DNA from 4 places in the Ruegeria sp. BG6 genome. Region 1 is predicted to be linked to each of the others. Evidence: riboswitches for the same ligand, from Rfam matches in the RefSeq annotation. Region 1 holds a riboswitch; each other region holds the start of a gene.

The links. A riboswitch is a leader RNA that binds a small molecule or an ion and turns the genes downstream of it on or off. The one in region 1 is predicted to bind cobalamin.
Region 2: another riboswitch for cobalamin. It lies ahead of ACR0JW_RS09890 (hypothetical protein); the one in region 1 lies ahead of ACR0JW_RS19985 (DUF1636 family protein).
Region 3: another riboswitch for cobalamin. It lies ahead of ACR0JW_RS19490 (DUF4198 domain-containing protein); the one in region 1 lies ahead of ACR0JW_RS19985 (DUF1636 family protein).
Region 4: another riboswitch for cobalamin. It lies ahead of ACR0JW_RS12590 (DUF1636 family protein); the one in region 1 lies ahead of ACR0JW_RS19985 (DUF1636 family protein).

Annotation. Positions count from the first base shown of each region.
Region 1 covers NZ_JBQFTB010000014.1:69,631-73,304, reverse strand. The annotation lists gene cobN (cobaltochelatase subunit CobN) at 1-627, opposite strand, end outside; gene cobW (cobalamin biosynthesis protein CobW) at 631-1,686, opposite strand; gene ACR0JW_RS19985 (DUF1636 family protein) at 1,683-2,063, opposite strand; cobalamin riboswitch at 2,158-2,365, opposite strand; gene ACR0JW_RS19980 (hypothetical protein) at 2,852-3,187, shown strand; gene ACR0JW_RS19975 (nuclear transport factor 2 family protein) at 3,359-3,674, opposite strand, start outside.
Region 2 covers NZ_JBQFTB010000004.1:144,115-147,788, forward strand. The annotation lists gene ACR0JW_RS09870 (bifunctional 2',3'-cyclic-nucleotide 2'-phosphodiesterase/3'-nucleotidase) at 1-571, shown strand, start outside; RNA gene ffs (signal recognition particle sRNA small type) at 611-709, shown strand; gene ACR0JW_RS09880 (alpha/beta fold hydrolase) at 709-1,617, opposite strand; cobalamin riboswitch at 1,783-2,003, shown strand; gene ACR0JW_RS09885 (hypothetical protein) at 1,961-2,239, shown strand; gene ACR0JW_RS09890 (hypothetical protein) at 2,172-2,498, shown strand; gene ACR0JW_RS09895 (phosphatase domain-containing protein) at 2,500-3,003, opposite strand; gene ACR0JW_RS09900 (DNA polymerase III subunit gamma/tau) at 3,174-3,674, shown strand, end outside.
Region 3 covers NZ_JBQFTB010000013.1:126,303-129,976, reverse strand. The annotation lists gene ACR0JW_RS19500 (cobalt ABC transporter permease) at 1-497, opposite strand, end outside; gene cbiM (cobalt transporter CbiM) at 494-1,105, opposite strand; gene ACR0JW_RS19490 (DUF4198 domain-containing protein) at 1,112-1,897, opposite strand; cobalamin riboswitch at 2,027-2,226, opposite strand; gene ACR0JW_RS19485 (LacI family DNA-binding transcriptional regulator) at 2,584-3,609, shown strand; gene ACR0JW_RS19480 (winged helix-turn-helix domain-containing protein) at 3,614-3,674, shown strand, end outside.
Region 4 covers NZ_JBQFTB010000006.1:94,657-98,330, forward strand. The annotation lists gene ACR0JW_RS12580 (ABC transporter substrate-binding protein) at 1-683, opposite strand, end outside; gene ACR0JW_RS12585 (ABC transporter ATP-binding protein) at 702-1,487, opposite strand; gene ACR0JW_RS12590 (DUF1636 family protein) at 1,484-1,840, opposite strand; cobalamin riboswitch at 1,942-2,144, opposite strand; gene ACR0JW_RS12595 (Mur ligase family protein) at 2,255-3,674, opposite strand, start outside.

The sequences.
Region 1 (3,674 bases):
GCGATAGAAAGTGACGATGATGCGTTTCGCATCGTTCGTAAATGCGGTTTCGACCGGGGTTACGCCGCGGTCAGGGCACCAAACACCGCATTCCGGAAGGGTTTTGGCCCCCATCACCGGCCCGGCGTAAAGTCCCGCCGCCAAGGCCATCTGCGCCAAAGCGGCCTGCGCCGCGACCTCGCCGCCGGTGTCGCACAGATGCGCCAGTCGCCGCAGGGTCGAGACGGGCAGGGTGGAATAGTCGTCCAGCCGGGTATCCTCACGCCCGTCGGCAGGCAGAACCGCCAGCGCGATGCCTTTGGCCTGCGCCAACGCAAGAACCTGTTGCAGCCCGTATGACCAGTAAGGCACCCCACCAATCAGGCGGATCAGGATACCTTTTGCGCCGTCAAGCGTCTGTTCCACATATGTGTCAACGGACAGAGGGTGTTTCAGCGCCGTCAGATTGGCCAACCGCATCGTCGGCATTCGCCCTTCCGGCCCACCGCCGCGATGCCAGCCTGCCGCGAAAGCACCGAGATCGCTGTCCGAAAAGGACAACATCACCAGATCCGCCGGGCTCTGACCCAGATCGGTCGGGGTCTCGGTTTCTTCAAGCCCGTGGCTTTCGCGGAAGACGACGTGCATGGCTTACTCGGCGGCCTCGGTCACACCCACGAGGATGTCTCGGATTTCGGCCTCTTTGATGTCGTCGTGCTCGGCAATGACCACAAGACGCGAGCGGCGCTCCTCGCCGGGTTCCCAGGGGCGGTCGTACTGATGACGCACCCGGGCACCGACAGCCTGAACCAGCAGACGCATCGGTTTGCCGGAAACTGCCGCATACCCCTTGACGCGCAGGATGTTCATTTCCCTGGCCAGACGTTCGATCTTGGCAACCAGATCGAGTGGGTCACTTTGCTCCGGCAGTTCGACGATGATGCTTTCGAAATCGTCATGTTCGTGGTCGTGGTGACCGTCGTGATGCGACGGACGCGCGTCCATGTCATCCTCGGCTGCGGCTTCCAGACCGAGCACGACGCGGACGTCTACGACGCCTTCGGCAACCTCTACGACGGGCAGCGGGCGCGGGGCCTCGGCTGCGATGACCTCTTTGGCTTTGGCAACACCCTCTGGCCCTGCCAGATCGGGCTTGGTCAGCAGGATGATATCGGCGCAGGATATCTGATCCTCGAACACCTCGGAAAGAGGCGTTTCGTGGTCGATCGAGTCATCGGCCAGGCGCTGGGCATCCACCGCCTCGACATTCGGAGCGAAGCGACCTGCCGCGACCGCCTCGGCATCGGCCAGAGCGATCACGCCGTCCACAGTGATTTTCGAGCGGATATCGGGCCAGTCAAAGGCTTTCAGCAGCGGCTTGGGCAGGGCGAGGCCGGAGGTTTCGATCAGAATGTGATCGGGGCGCGGGTCCAGCGCCATCAGCGCTTCGATGGTCGGTATGAAATCATCGGCCACGGTGCAGCAGATGCAGCCGTTTGCCAGTTCCATGATGTTCTCTGCCGGACAATCGGGAATGGCGCAGGATTTCAGAATATCGCCATCGACGCCCACGTCGCCGAATTCATTGACCACGACCGCCAGACGTTTGCCCTGCGGGTTCTGCATCAGGTGCTTGACCAGCGTTGTCTTCCCCGAGCCCAGAAAGCCGGTGATCACAGTGACGGGTAATTTCTCAAGAGTGCTCATTTCAGGGCTCCAATCGGGGGAATGCGGGAGGCGCAGTTTTTGCGGAAATGTTCGGGGCGCTCACGCCATTTGATCAAGCCGTCCTCGGTCGCCAGATATTTGGTCGCACCGTCGACAATGACGTCAACGTGTTCGGCTTCGTTCAGGTTCTCATAGACAAAGGTCCAGCGACCCGGTCCACCGCGCAGCACGATCGAGCAGCCCTGATCGCAGTTCGACAGGCATTCGACGGGTTTCAGCGTGATGCCTTCGGGCAGGTCGGCCTGTTGCAGCGCTTTGTGCAGCAATGTGCCGGGGCGTTTTTCATCATCCTCGACGGGCAGTCCACGGCGGCACGTGGTACAGACCAGCAACTCGACTGGTGCGGTCTCGGTCATGTCTCTCATCCCCCCAAATCCTCTTCGCGGGGGACGGGGTTTCATGCGGGCCACGCGTCTGCACATGGACCCGACACCGGAACACCCCGCCCGGTTTCTTCTTCGGGTGCTGGCAGGTCTCCCGGCTTGCGGATGTCAGAGGCTTGCTCTGGCAGATGTCCCGCCTTCCCGGCCTTTCGGCCAGTGGCTATGGGCACCCTCTCCGGTCACGGTCGCGGGGGCGGCTGCGTTTGACGGAAAAACCGCTGACGCATTCCCTTTTCATCCATCCAGGGATGGACACCAACGGGTCGGACATGCGGCACAGGCGGGGGACTTGTCAAGCTTCAGGATGCGCGGCTTTGCCGCCGGAAGGAAAAAGCGACCTGAGGTGGTCACTCAGCGGCATCGCCGGGCGCTTGCTGCGCCGGAAAACCTGCGTGATTGAGGGGGTCCGTCTGATCTTCGCTGGCTTTGGAAGGGGTCGGCGGGACCCGGACGGGCGGGGCAGATTCGGCTTCAGAGCCACTGGGGCAGGCCGTGTGTGGACGTTGCGGCGACCAATCGACCGTCATCTCCGAGCATCGCTAAACCGAGGGATTGGGGTTTCGTTGATTAAGTAACTGCCGTTCCGACCGGCTCGGGATACTCCATTTCAGTATTCGCGCAAGACCCGGCAAAAACGACCGCTTCGAGATCAAATCTGATGGCCGTCTTGCCGTGCACAGAGTAGCCAGATTTTTTGCAAAATTATGCCTCAAACTGCCCTTAGCGGGCGTCGGCGAACAGAATATGCCAGGAAACAAAAAATGAAAAAGTTAGCAGCTTTTCTTGTGTACTTACCCGTCGCTGCAGTTGCGGAAGACCGGGTGTTCGAGTGTGAAGCGGCGGATGCAAAATATCCGGAAATGGCGGCCACGCTGGTCAAATACGAGGGCCAGAACAAAGGGCATATTACCATTGGTGATATCGACAATAAGGCTGAGGTGTATCCCGGCCTCGACACCCTGACTTACCTGTATATCGGTGACGGCTTTACCCTGAATTACAACGTGAATCTCAAGACTGGCACGTTTGACTATTCGGCTTCGGGCAGCAAATCCGGATGGGGCAAAGGCAGCTGCAAGGAAGTTGTGGCCCAGTAATTTGCTCATGCCCGATCTGCGGGTTGGGCCTTTCGGTTGCCGAGAAAAGTACTTTTCAGGTTCCGTCCGGAGGCCAATGTAGTTGGCCGAGGACGGAACCCGGTAATAAGCGGCCGATCCGGTATGTGTCCAAGCCATTTGGGCGGCGTGCCAACCAATCGAATCTTTTGATCAGCAAGGTTTGGCACGCCCCGAACACGCCGACGCGATTGATCTGCCGGCGCTGAAGGTATTCGCGTTGGACCAGATATCCCGCGCCACGCGCCATGTTCCGTCATCTTCAAGATGGTAAATATTGATGCCATGGCCGGTGGAAACAGTGGCAGGGCCCGGGTCACGCGGAACATCGGTGGCGGTAAACTCATAACGCTCAAACGCCCAGTCCGCCGCCACAACAAATTCCAGCGATTGCTTTTTCCAACGGGTGTGGACGGCGTCGAAATACCCGCGCGCCCATGGCCCGACCTTGGCTTTGCCTTCCATGACA
Region 2 (3,674 bases), on a different contig from region 1:
GCTTGTCACCGGCGACATGGTCCGTGACTGGCTTGAAATGTCGGCGGGCATTTTCAATCAGGTGGATGCAGGAGCTGTCCGCACTCTGACCGATGAAACACGGGCCGGGCATAACTTCGATGTGCTGTTCGGCCTGACCTATCGGATCGATCTTTCCCAGCCGGCGCGTTTTGATTCTCACGGTATGCTGGTCAATCCCGCTGCAAACCGTGTCCGCGAGATTTGCTGCGGTGGAATCCCTGTTGAACCCACCCAGAAATTCGTTGTGGCCCTGAACAGTTACCGGGCCAGCGGCGGCGGACACTTCCCAGTTGCGCATCAGGCCCGGCAGATCGATCTGCCGACCTTACCCATCAGGGACGTCCTGCGCGACTATCTTTCGGGGGGATTACCGGGCGACCCGATGCAATCTGCGCCCTTCCCCTTCAGCCTTATCCGGCTTCCCGGCCACGCTTCGATTCTGAAAACCGGGCCGGGAGCAAGGGCGCATCTTTCCGAACTGGACGCATACGATCCGCATGCGCTGGGGCATGACCCGGAAGGCTTTCTGCGGATCAGACTGTCACTCTGACGGGTTGTCTTCCTGGCGCAACTTCCCTATATCGACGATTGAGAGGTTGGCGCGGGCGAGCGCCTCGCCAACCTGGTCAGGTCCGGAAGGAAGCAGCCACAACGAGCCCCGCTTGGGTCGATGTCCAACCTCTCACTTCATCCCGCAATCGTCACATCTTTCCGGTCGGAACGGACTTGCTGCTCCGCAGACTCGATCAGCCTCGGCCAGACCGCTTTGTTTTTGCGCGCAAAAACACCAATGTGGCCAATGGATTTCAGCCCGAAATCCTTTGGCTCAAGCACATGACGGTTGGCGTCCGGGCCGTATAGCTCGGCCAGCCTCCAGACCGCATTTTCAGGCACCATCTGGTCGTCCGAAATCGCAAACAGGTCAACCGGACCACCGGCCCGCGGCCAGGTCGCTGCGGGCAGGCTTTGGCCAATTTCAGGCAGATAGCTGTTCGGCGAGGTGCACCATTTTCGCCATTGCCAGTAGACCTTTGACGGCAGGTCCGAACCAAACCCAATGGCCTTGCCGGGCAGATACCCCAGCACATGAACTGCAAAAGGCGCATGCCCGTACCAGAAGATTCCGGCCAGCCCCCTGTAGGGCCAGGGATGATCCGACAACGTAACCAGGCCTGAACACACACAAATCATCCGGTCGATCTGATCCACATCCGATTGCAATGGCTCAAGCATACCCCCCAGCGAATGACCAATGGTCCACTGCCGCGCACTTGGGAATCGCCGTCGCATCTCGGCCCGGGCCGCGGGAATATCGATCAGCGCCCAATCGGACATGGTGACACGCGAATCCTTCAGACGCCCCGATAACGATTTTCCGAAATCGCGGTAATCATAGGTCAGACAGGCAATGCGCTGCTCTTCCGCCAGCCACCGGGCAAAATGCTGATAATAGTCCTGGGGAACGCCGGTCGCGCTGTTCAGAACAACTACGATATCAGGCGCTGCAACAGGCAGGTACAGGCGACCCGACAGCATAGCCGTCCCGGAGGGAAATCGTATGTCTTCGGTCAAGACCTGTTCCTGTATGTCCAACATATCATGCTCCGCTCTCAACTGAACAGTTCAGTTCACCTATCTGTCAGGCCAGTCGCCCGCTCAAGTCAACCCGGTGCAAACATGACCAAACGTCCGCTTTCCCGACCACGCATCGGACCAAATGCCTCGGCCCGCGCAATGCGCTTGACTCGGGGACCCGGCAACCGCTAGCGATGAGGAGATGGTTTCCGCGCCCTTTAAGGGGCCGGGATGAAAAGGGAACACGGTGCGGTTCTGTCTGGCATTGCCGGAAGGAACCAAGGCCGAGACTGCCCCCGCAACTGTAAGCGGTGAGCAATGCCGAAACACCACTGGCCGAAAGGCTGGGAAGGTCGGCAAAGCGATGACCCGCAAGTCAGGAGACCTGCCATCGATACTGAAACCGAAACTCGGGCGGGGTGTCCGGGCAGGTCCTGATGGCATAGCCCCGTCACACCTGATCCTTGCCCCGCGCCGCGCGCGGAGGGCGCATTATGATCTGGAAGACAAGGACACACGAATTTTCTGCCACTGTGTGCCAGCGCACCGGCAAACCCTGTCCGGCACTGGCGCAAATGGCGCGGGCTCTGACGCGCGCCGTGGCAAGCGCCGGCCCGGCCGCAACCCCGCAATTCGCCATTGAAGGCAGCAGCGAGCTTGCCCATTGCCCCGAAGGGTGCATGGCCCGGTTCCACGCGCGGCCAGACAAAATCCGGGTGTTTTGCGGAACGAATGAGGAAACTCCGGGCGACAGGTTGGAGGATTATGCAGACATGATGTTCTGCGCAGAGTTCCGTGCGCTGCCGTCCGCAATTCTGTCGGACCCGCCCTGCGCCATGCTTGAAGCTTCGGCCCTGGCAGGTCGCCAAGTGGCGGCCCAGGCCGGACATTTGTCGGCCTAAGCTACGGGTCCGCGCTGGCCGGAATCAATTGCGTGGCCCATGCCAGTTGTGCATCTGTTTCAACCGCACAGGGCCGCACCGCCCTCAACCGTTTCAGGGCTGCACCCGGTTGCTCGCCACATTCGACCATCAGGCGCAACACCACCATTCCGGACCGGCCACAGCCGCCCCGGCAATGCACCAGAATGCGCCCGCCCCCTGACAGGGCATGGCGGACGGCCGCGCTTACATCGGGCCAGCGCGCGGTCACGGCGTCGGGGGGTGCACCGAAATCTTCGACCGGCAGATGGACCCAGCGGCAGGCGCGCGCCTGAATGTCGGTTCCGAAGTCACGCGCGCCGTCCTGCAGCATCTCGACTTCGGTCGTCATTGAAATGACAAGACCGGGCTTCCAATCGGAAATCGCATTCAGGTCCTGGGCATAATTACCCCCACGCCCTGGCATTGATGTCAGGGCCAGAGTACCTCCTCCGACCTGCAGCGCATGAATAATCATCTGAGACATGCAACGCGCCCTCCTTAATCGTTACGCACAAGAATCCGGTCAAAAATGCTTCCGCCTTCATTTTTACGCGCATCCCGAAGCATTCCCAAATGAATTTCGCGAACCGGCTGTGGACGCAGGCGGCGGCGCACTCTACGCTGCACTTCTGATACGAATCCGACAGAGCAGAAATGACCGACACGCCAAGCCCCGCTTATCAGGTTCTTGCCCGCAAATACCGCCCGGAAACCTTTGCCGACCTGGTTGGTCAGGATGCCATGGTGCGCACCCTGAAAAACGCGTTCGAGGCAGACCGGATCGCGCAGGCCTTCATCATGACCGGCATCCGCGGCACCGGCAAAACGACAACGGCGCGGATCATCGCCAAGGGCATGAACTGCATCGGCCCCGATGGCGACGGCAAACCGACGACCGAACCCTGCGGCCAATGCGAACATTGCGTGGCGATCATGGAAGGCCGCCATGTCGACGTAATGGAAATGGACGCCGCCAGCCGCACCGGCGTGAACGATATTCGCGAAATCATAGACAGCGTCCGCTATCGTGCCGCCAGCGCGCGCTACAAGATCTATATCATCGACGAGGTTCACATGCTCTCGACCAGCGCGTTCAACGCGCTGCTCAAGACACTTGAGGAACCGCCCGAGCATGTGAAATTCATCTTCGCGACT
Region 3 (3,674 bases), on a different contig from region 1:
TGCAGTTCATTGTGCTCGCGGTAGGCGGCGATCTCGCGCCGCAGTGGGCGGGTTTCGTCGCGCACCGCTTTGGCGATGGCGGCGCGTTCCTCATCCGAGAGCGAGGCCACAGTCACCGCTGCCGCGCCATCCGCAGATGCAACCGGCGTGGCTGTTTCAGAAAGCTCGGCTTCGACCCCCATGATTTCGGCCACTTCGTCGGCCGGCATGGCAACTTCGGCGACGTGCCCTGCACCCAGATCTGCCCTGAATGTATGAGTCACAGCTCTGGTCGGGCTGTAGAGAAAGAAACCGTCCGTATCGGTTACTGTGCGTCCCAGTTCAGAGCCGTCGGGGCCATAGACGATGACTTCCTGGTCTGCGGCCATATCGCCATTGGAAAACCCCAGCTCGCCTTCGATTGCGTCGCCTGCCGGAAAAACGCCCGCTATAACCTTGTGCGCAAGAGCCGGGAGCGGGGCGAGAGCAAGCGTACAAACAAGGATCAACTGTTTCATGTGGACGCAACCTTTACAAAAAGTTCCGGTTTGACCTTGCGGGCCAGAAGAACGGCAAAACCTGTCAGCACGGCCTCGATAGCCATGACGGGAATGTGGGCGAAAAAGACAAGCTTGGCAGCGGGCAGGAACTCATCGCCGGACAGCGCCAGCGAGACCGCGACAAAAGCAGTCGTGGCGGCGATCGAAAACGCGCCACCGACGCCGCCCCAGATCGCCCCCTGAACAGGCGAGCCATGTGCGATCAGGCGACCAAAGATCATCCAGGTCAACACCGCCGGAAGAGCGATATTCACCGTGTTGATCCCCAGCACGGTCAATCCGCCGAAACCAAAGAACACGGCCTGCAGCAGCAAGCCGACAAAAAGGGCCGGAAAGGCGGCCCAGCCGAGCAGAAGCCCGGCCAGACCGTTCAGAATCAAATGCACAGACGATGGGCCAATCGGCACATGGATCAGCGAGGCGACAAAAAAGCTGGCCGACAACACGCCTGCCGTGGGAATGCGATCCAGATCCAGCGATTTCAGGCCCAATGCGATCCCGCCAGCCGCGGCGACCGCACCGCCGATCACGACAGGGTTGGAAAGGGCTCCGTCGACGATGTGCATTCAGGCTTACTCCAGATCCCAGGCGCGGATCCAGATGACCGCATCCTGGCTCAGCTCTTTGCCTTCATGCTCGGTTTCCGGACCCACACCTAAAGCGGCGAAGCCCCAGTACCCGGCTTTTGGCACACCAAAAGTGAAATATCCGTTGTCATCCGAAATCGCGACCAACGCGCCGCCCGGCAATGGGGACACGGTGGCATCCTTTGCGCCGGCGCCGGTCATGTCCGGTGCTGCGGCGATGTACTCGATTTCGATTTCTGCGCCGGCGACGGGCTGTCCCTCGCTCAACACGCGACCGGTAAAGGTTGACCCGGCGATGATGTTGTAAGGCTTGTTCAGCGGCAGAATCTCGGTGGCCAGCCCCTGCGGCTGATCCCAGTCGGTCGGCAGTTCGTTGCGGTTGAGGTAAGCCTTGGTGATCTGCTGGATATAGATATCTTCGGATTCTTCGTAGTAAGGCGCAGGAACTGTAACCACCAAATAGTCACCCGAGCGTTTCACCGGCACTGAACCCAGGAACGCTTTGGCAATGTTGTCCGGTCCTTCAAAAGTGGTTTCTTCCAGCGTATCCATCAGATCGGTTTTTTCACCGTTGTGGATTACAAAGAATTCTTCCGGTTTTTCCAAGGTCATCACGTGACCAGCTTCAAACGGGTGCCAGAAAACCAGTTTGACCGGAACGTCACCGGGGCGTTCGATCATCGTGTCGTCGGTATATTCCAGCAGGAAATGGGCCTGCGCCAATGCAGGCATCGCCAAAGCAGCCGTTGCAGCCACCAGCAGTTTTTTCACGAATCGAGTCCTTCTCACGTCGCGCCTTCCCCGGCGCAAATTTACTTTGACGATGGGGAACGCGAAGCCATCTGCCTTATCGGGCAAACAGATCCGGCGCACACCCCGTCGCCGATGATGAACGCCCCTTCCAAGGGCGCATGTTCGGCAGGTCTCCTGACTTGCGGGTCAAAGCGCTAAACTAACCTTCCCGGGATATCCCAGTGGCATTATCAGCCGCGCTCGCCGCCTACAGTTGCGGGGGCAGTTGCAGAGTTGGCGAAATGTGCCGCACTGCATTCCCTATTGCTTCCGAGGATGTCCCCGGAACCGAACATGGCGCGTTCATGCCAGAATATGTAAGACACGGTCAACAATTGATTGCGGCGTTGCATGGGCCATTTGCGAAATCAGGAATTGCATGCCCGCGCTTGCTATGCGGTTTGGTACGCGCCACCGCGCGTGTGTGTATTTTCCTAGATCTCTTTCCGCGTTCAATAGTCGTCGGTTCAGTTCGCGGACTTGAGTTCGTTGGGCCCCAAACTGCGGGCGTTGATCGTGTGTTATATTGAACTCGCTACAAATATGGAGGGGCCCTCCGACGCATAAATGGTCCGACCGGCCCAGCGTCCGACGCAGAAGCAGAGTTGTTGTATTTGTCGCCGTGTTCACGCTACCATCGGGCAAAACAACAGTGCAGGTGCCTCGTGACCACAGAAACAAAACGCCCGCTCACCCTTCGCGATGTCTCGGAAGCGTCGGGGGTATCCGAAATGACGGTCAGCAGGGTCCTGCGCAATCGGGGTGATGTATCGGATGCGACCCGAACACGGGTTCTGGCCGCCGCGAAAGAGCTGGGATACGTGCCCAACAAAATTGCTGGTGCGCTGGCATCCAGCCGGGTCAATCTGGTTGCGGTCATCATCCCCTCACTGTCCAACATGGTCTTCCCCGAGGTCCTGACCGGCATCAATCAGGTTCTGGAAGACACCGAATTGCAGCCAGTGGTCGGCGTAACCGATTATTTGCCGGAAAAAGAGGAAAAGGTCCTTTACGAGATGCTCTCGTGGCGGCCTTCGGGCGTGATCATCGCAGGGCTGGAACACACGGAAGCGGCCCGGGCAATGCTGGATTCCGCGGGCATTCCGGTGGTCGAAATCATGGACACCGACGGCAAACCCGTGGATGCGATGGTCGGCATTTCGCACCGCCGTGCCGGTCGCGAAATGGCGCAGGCCATTCTGAAGGCCGGATACCAGCATATCGGTTTCATGGGGACCAAGATGCCTTTGGACCACCGCGCCCGCAAACGTTTCGAAGGCTTTACCGAAGTTCTGGGCAAACACGGGATCGAGATCGAGGATCGCGAGTTCTACTCGGGCGGGTCGGCACTGGCCAAGGGGCGCGAGATGACGCAGGCGATGCTGGAACGGTCGCCGGAGCTGGATTTTCTGTATTATTCCAATGATATGATCGGCGCTGGCGGACTGTTGTACCTGCTGGATCAGGGGATAGACATCCCTGGTCAGATCGGGCTGGCGGGGTTCAACAATGTCGAATTGCTGCAAGGTCTGCCCCGCAAACTGGCAACCATGGATGCCTGCCGGCTGGAAATCGGCCGTCAGGCCGCGGGGATCATCGCGGCGCAGCTGGCCGACCCGGAAGCCGAGATTGAAACCCGCGTGACCCTGACGCCGAAAATCAGCTACGGTGACACACTGAAGCGGCGTTAGAGTCTTGGCACTGCCGAATCTGGACAACCGGACAGCGCGTGCGGTGTTCATGGATCGTCACTTGC
Region 4 (3,674 bases), on a different contig from region 1:
TGGGTCACGTTTTCACCGCCCGCTGCGGAAATCATCGCATCGGGAATGGCAAACTTGCCCGCGGTGAAGGGCGCATCAGCGGGACCATCTAGAAGGAAAACGCGCGGTTTGGGCAGATCGGCGGTCCGGGTTTCGATCTCGGTCAGTTCTTCTTTCCAACCATCAACCAGTTCCTTCGCCTTGTCTTCGACCTGCATGACCTGGCCCAGGCGCAGAACGTCATCAAACAGCAGGTTCATGCTGGCTTCGGGGCGGTCCTTGTCCAGATGCACGCAGCTTTCGGACAGGATCAAGGTCTTGATGCCAAAGGGTTCCAGCGTGTCAGGAGTCACGTCTCCGCCCGGCTTCATCCCGTAATACCAGCCCGCGAAGAACATGTCGGGTTCGACGGCCACAAGGTTCTCGACCGTTGGGTATTTGGGCGCAAGCTCGGGAATGTCGCCGCGCAGCGTATCGAATTCCGGGCTGGTCTTGTACCATCCGGTGATGCCGGTCAGCCCGACGATCTTGTCCTGCAGACCCAGCGCAAAGGCCATGTCGGTCATGTTCATATCGTGCACGACAATCCGCTCGGGTGCAGTTTCAAAAACCAGCGGCTTGCCGCAATTGTCGACGGCAATTTCTTGTGCCGACGCACCGCCTGCCAGGGCTGTGGTCAGGACCACCGACCAGATCTGTTTCATTCAAAGATGCTCCTAGGGTTAGTTTGAGACCGAGGTTTTTCGGATATCCAGCGCCGGAATCACGCGGCCCTCATGGTGAAAGTACAGGTAGTCGACGCCAAAGGTTTCCCGGACCTGGTCCGAGGTCAGCACATCGGCCACGGGACCAAAGCCCGTGAGCCGCGCGGATTTCATCATGGCCACATGGGTGGCGAATTCGGGGATCATGACGAGGTCGTGGACGATCATGACCACCGTGATGCCCAACTCGGCAACCAGCGACAGCATCCGCCCCTTGGCGTCGGGGTCCAGATGGTTTGTCGGTTCGTCCAGAAACAAAAGCGAAGGGTTCTGTGCCAGCGCGCGTGCGATATGCGCACGTTGACGTTCACCCCCGGAAAGTACGCCCATTCGTTTGTCCGCCAGATCACACAGACCTGTCAGGTTCAAAACCCTGTCCAGTTCGGCGGCGTGGCCCTCTTTCGACCGGTCAGCCCGGATCGGGATTTGCCCCAAGGCCACATATTCCCGCAAAGATAGTCTGCTATCCGGCAGTTCGTGCTGGCTGACAACAGCGATCATTCGGGCGCGCTGGTTGGCGGGCGTGTGTTTCAGGCTGCGCCCATTGATCAAAACGTCGCCCAGCACCAGTTCGGCCGTGCCGCACAACAGGTTCAGAAGCGTCGTCTTCCCGGCCCCGTTCGGTCCGGCAATTGCAAGGATTGCGCCTTCTTCCAGTTCGAAAGACGCTGCTTGCAGCAGAACATCACCATTCAGCGCATAGTATTCGACGTCACGCACGGCAAGAAATGCAGAGGTCGTCATGAAGGCTCCTCCAAAATCATTCGGGGCAAACGGGAAAGGGTTTTGCCAAAAAGAGCGCTCGGCCTGTCGGACGCGCAGGTCCATCCATCGGCACTGTTCTGATATTGCAACGCGAATTCGGCCAAGGCCGCGATGTCATGCGGGGTCCGGATGTCACCGAACAGGTATTGGGCTTTGCCGGTGGCCTGAAACCCTACGGTTGTCGGCCGCGCGCACCCGGCCATGCAATCGACCGAGCGAATGGCAAACCGGGAAGGTAGCGCATCTGACAAAGAAGAGCGTATTTTGTCCGCAGACAAATCACCGTTGCATGTCGAACAGATCAGAAGAATATGATCAGTGGCGTCTGACATGGTCCGCTCCACTTGTTGCCAAGCGCGGACAGAAGGTGCTGATCATGTAAACACGTGACTGACGTGCCATCTAAGCCTCCTTCCAGGGCGCCCCGCCCTGGGTTGGTTGAACACTGATGGCAGGTCTCCTGACTCGCGGGTCCTTGCTTGGCCTTCCTTCCCGGCCCATTCGGCCAGTGGGTGTTTGGCGTCGCTCACCGCTTACAGTTGCGGGGGCAGTTACGGACTTGGCCTTCAGGGCCGCACCGTATTCCCTTTTCATCCCTCGGGTCTTCCTTCGGGAACCATCTTCTAGCTAAGTGCCTCAGACCCGGGCATGCGTCAATACAGAATTATTGGCAGGACAATCGGATGGGCTGGGCAGGGCGGTGCTCGAGTTTCACCGCCCGAGGTCCTCGGATTCAGCGTAGGGGTTCAGTTTTCCAGCAATTTTAAGACTTGCTCGCGCTCGGACAGGACCAGCAACAGGGCAAGATCGCCCGGTTCGATCTGATCCAGTATTGTCCTGCTCGCCTCGGTCGGGGAAGGCGCGCTCAGGATCTGCTCATCCCGAAGACCGTTGTTCATTGCCGCCTGCTTAATCAGCTTTGGAATCTCACCAAGGTTGCGTCCCCGCAGATAGCCCTCAAGCTCGGCGGCGACGATCACATCCGGCTGGAACCGCAAGGCCGTTTGCGTGACATCGATGATGTCCTGATCTGACCGGTCCCCGGCATGGCTTAGCAGTATGAAGCGGCGCTTGGCCGGAAGTCCGGACAAAGCCTCGCACACCGCTGCGACCGAATGCGGGTTATGCGCAAAATCGACAAAGACGCGGGCGCCGTTATGTGAAAACTCGTTGCACCGGCCAGGATTATCTTTGGCGTCTGGCTTGAACCCGGACAATCCGGCGCGAATGGCCTGCATCGGGATATCGAGTGCGCGGGCCAGACACAGCGCAGTCATTGCGTTGAGAATATTGTACCTGGCAGCCCCACCCATGGCGAGCGGTATATCGTGAACCGAAATCACCGGTTGTTCCGTGGAGCCATCGAAGAACACAATCATCTCGTCCCGCAGGAAGGCACAACAATGTCCTTGCTCGCGGGATTGTTGGATCAGTGCGTTTTTCTGGTCCAGCGAGAACCACCAGATCCTGCAGGACGTGTTCAGTGCCTCATCCCGGACATACGCGTCATCCGCGTTCAGGGCCAGAACGCCATCTTTCTTAAGGGTGCGGTGCACGGCGAACTTGGCCTGCGCCAACTCCGGAACCGTGTTGACGCCGTACTGCCCCAGATGATCATTGGCGACATTTGTGACAGCCGCAGCCGAGGCCGCATGGGTTGGAAGACCCCGGCGCAGGATTCCACCACGGGCAACCTCCAGACAGGCGACTTCAAGCCGCCGGTCGCGCAGCAGCATGCGCGCTCCGCCGGGGCCGGAATAATCACCACGGTCGAGGATGTCGTCGCCGACGCGGACAAACTCGGTCGAGGTCAGCCCGGCAACCTTGCCCGCCGCCCGGGCGATCGCCTCAAGCAGCCGGGTCGTTGTGGTCTTGCCATTGGTTCCGGTGATGAAGGCGACGGGGATGTTGTGCAAGGCGTCCCACTCGACTTCATCAGGCGCAGGCAGAGCGTTCCAGGCCCAGGTCCGGCTTCCGACCCCGTGTCCGATCGAAATGTCGTCGTCGTCACACAGGATATCGACGCCCCGCGTCGAGGCCGCCTGGATCAGGGCGATCAGGGCCGGATTTGCCTCTTTGGCCATGACGTCGCGGACGTCGGCGATCATCTTGTCGAAATCGCCGGGTGTTTCCCCGACGAGCGCCGCGGCACAGAAATGCCATGCG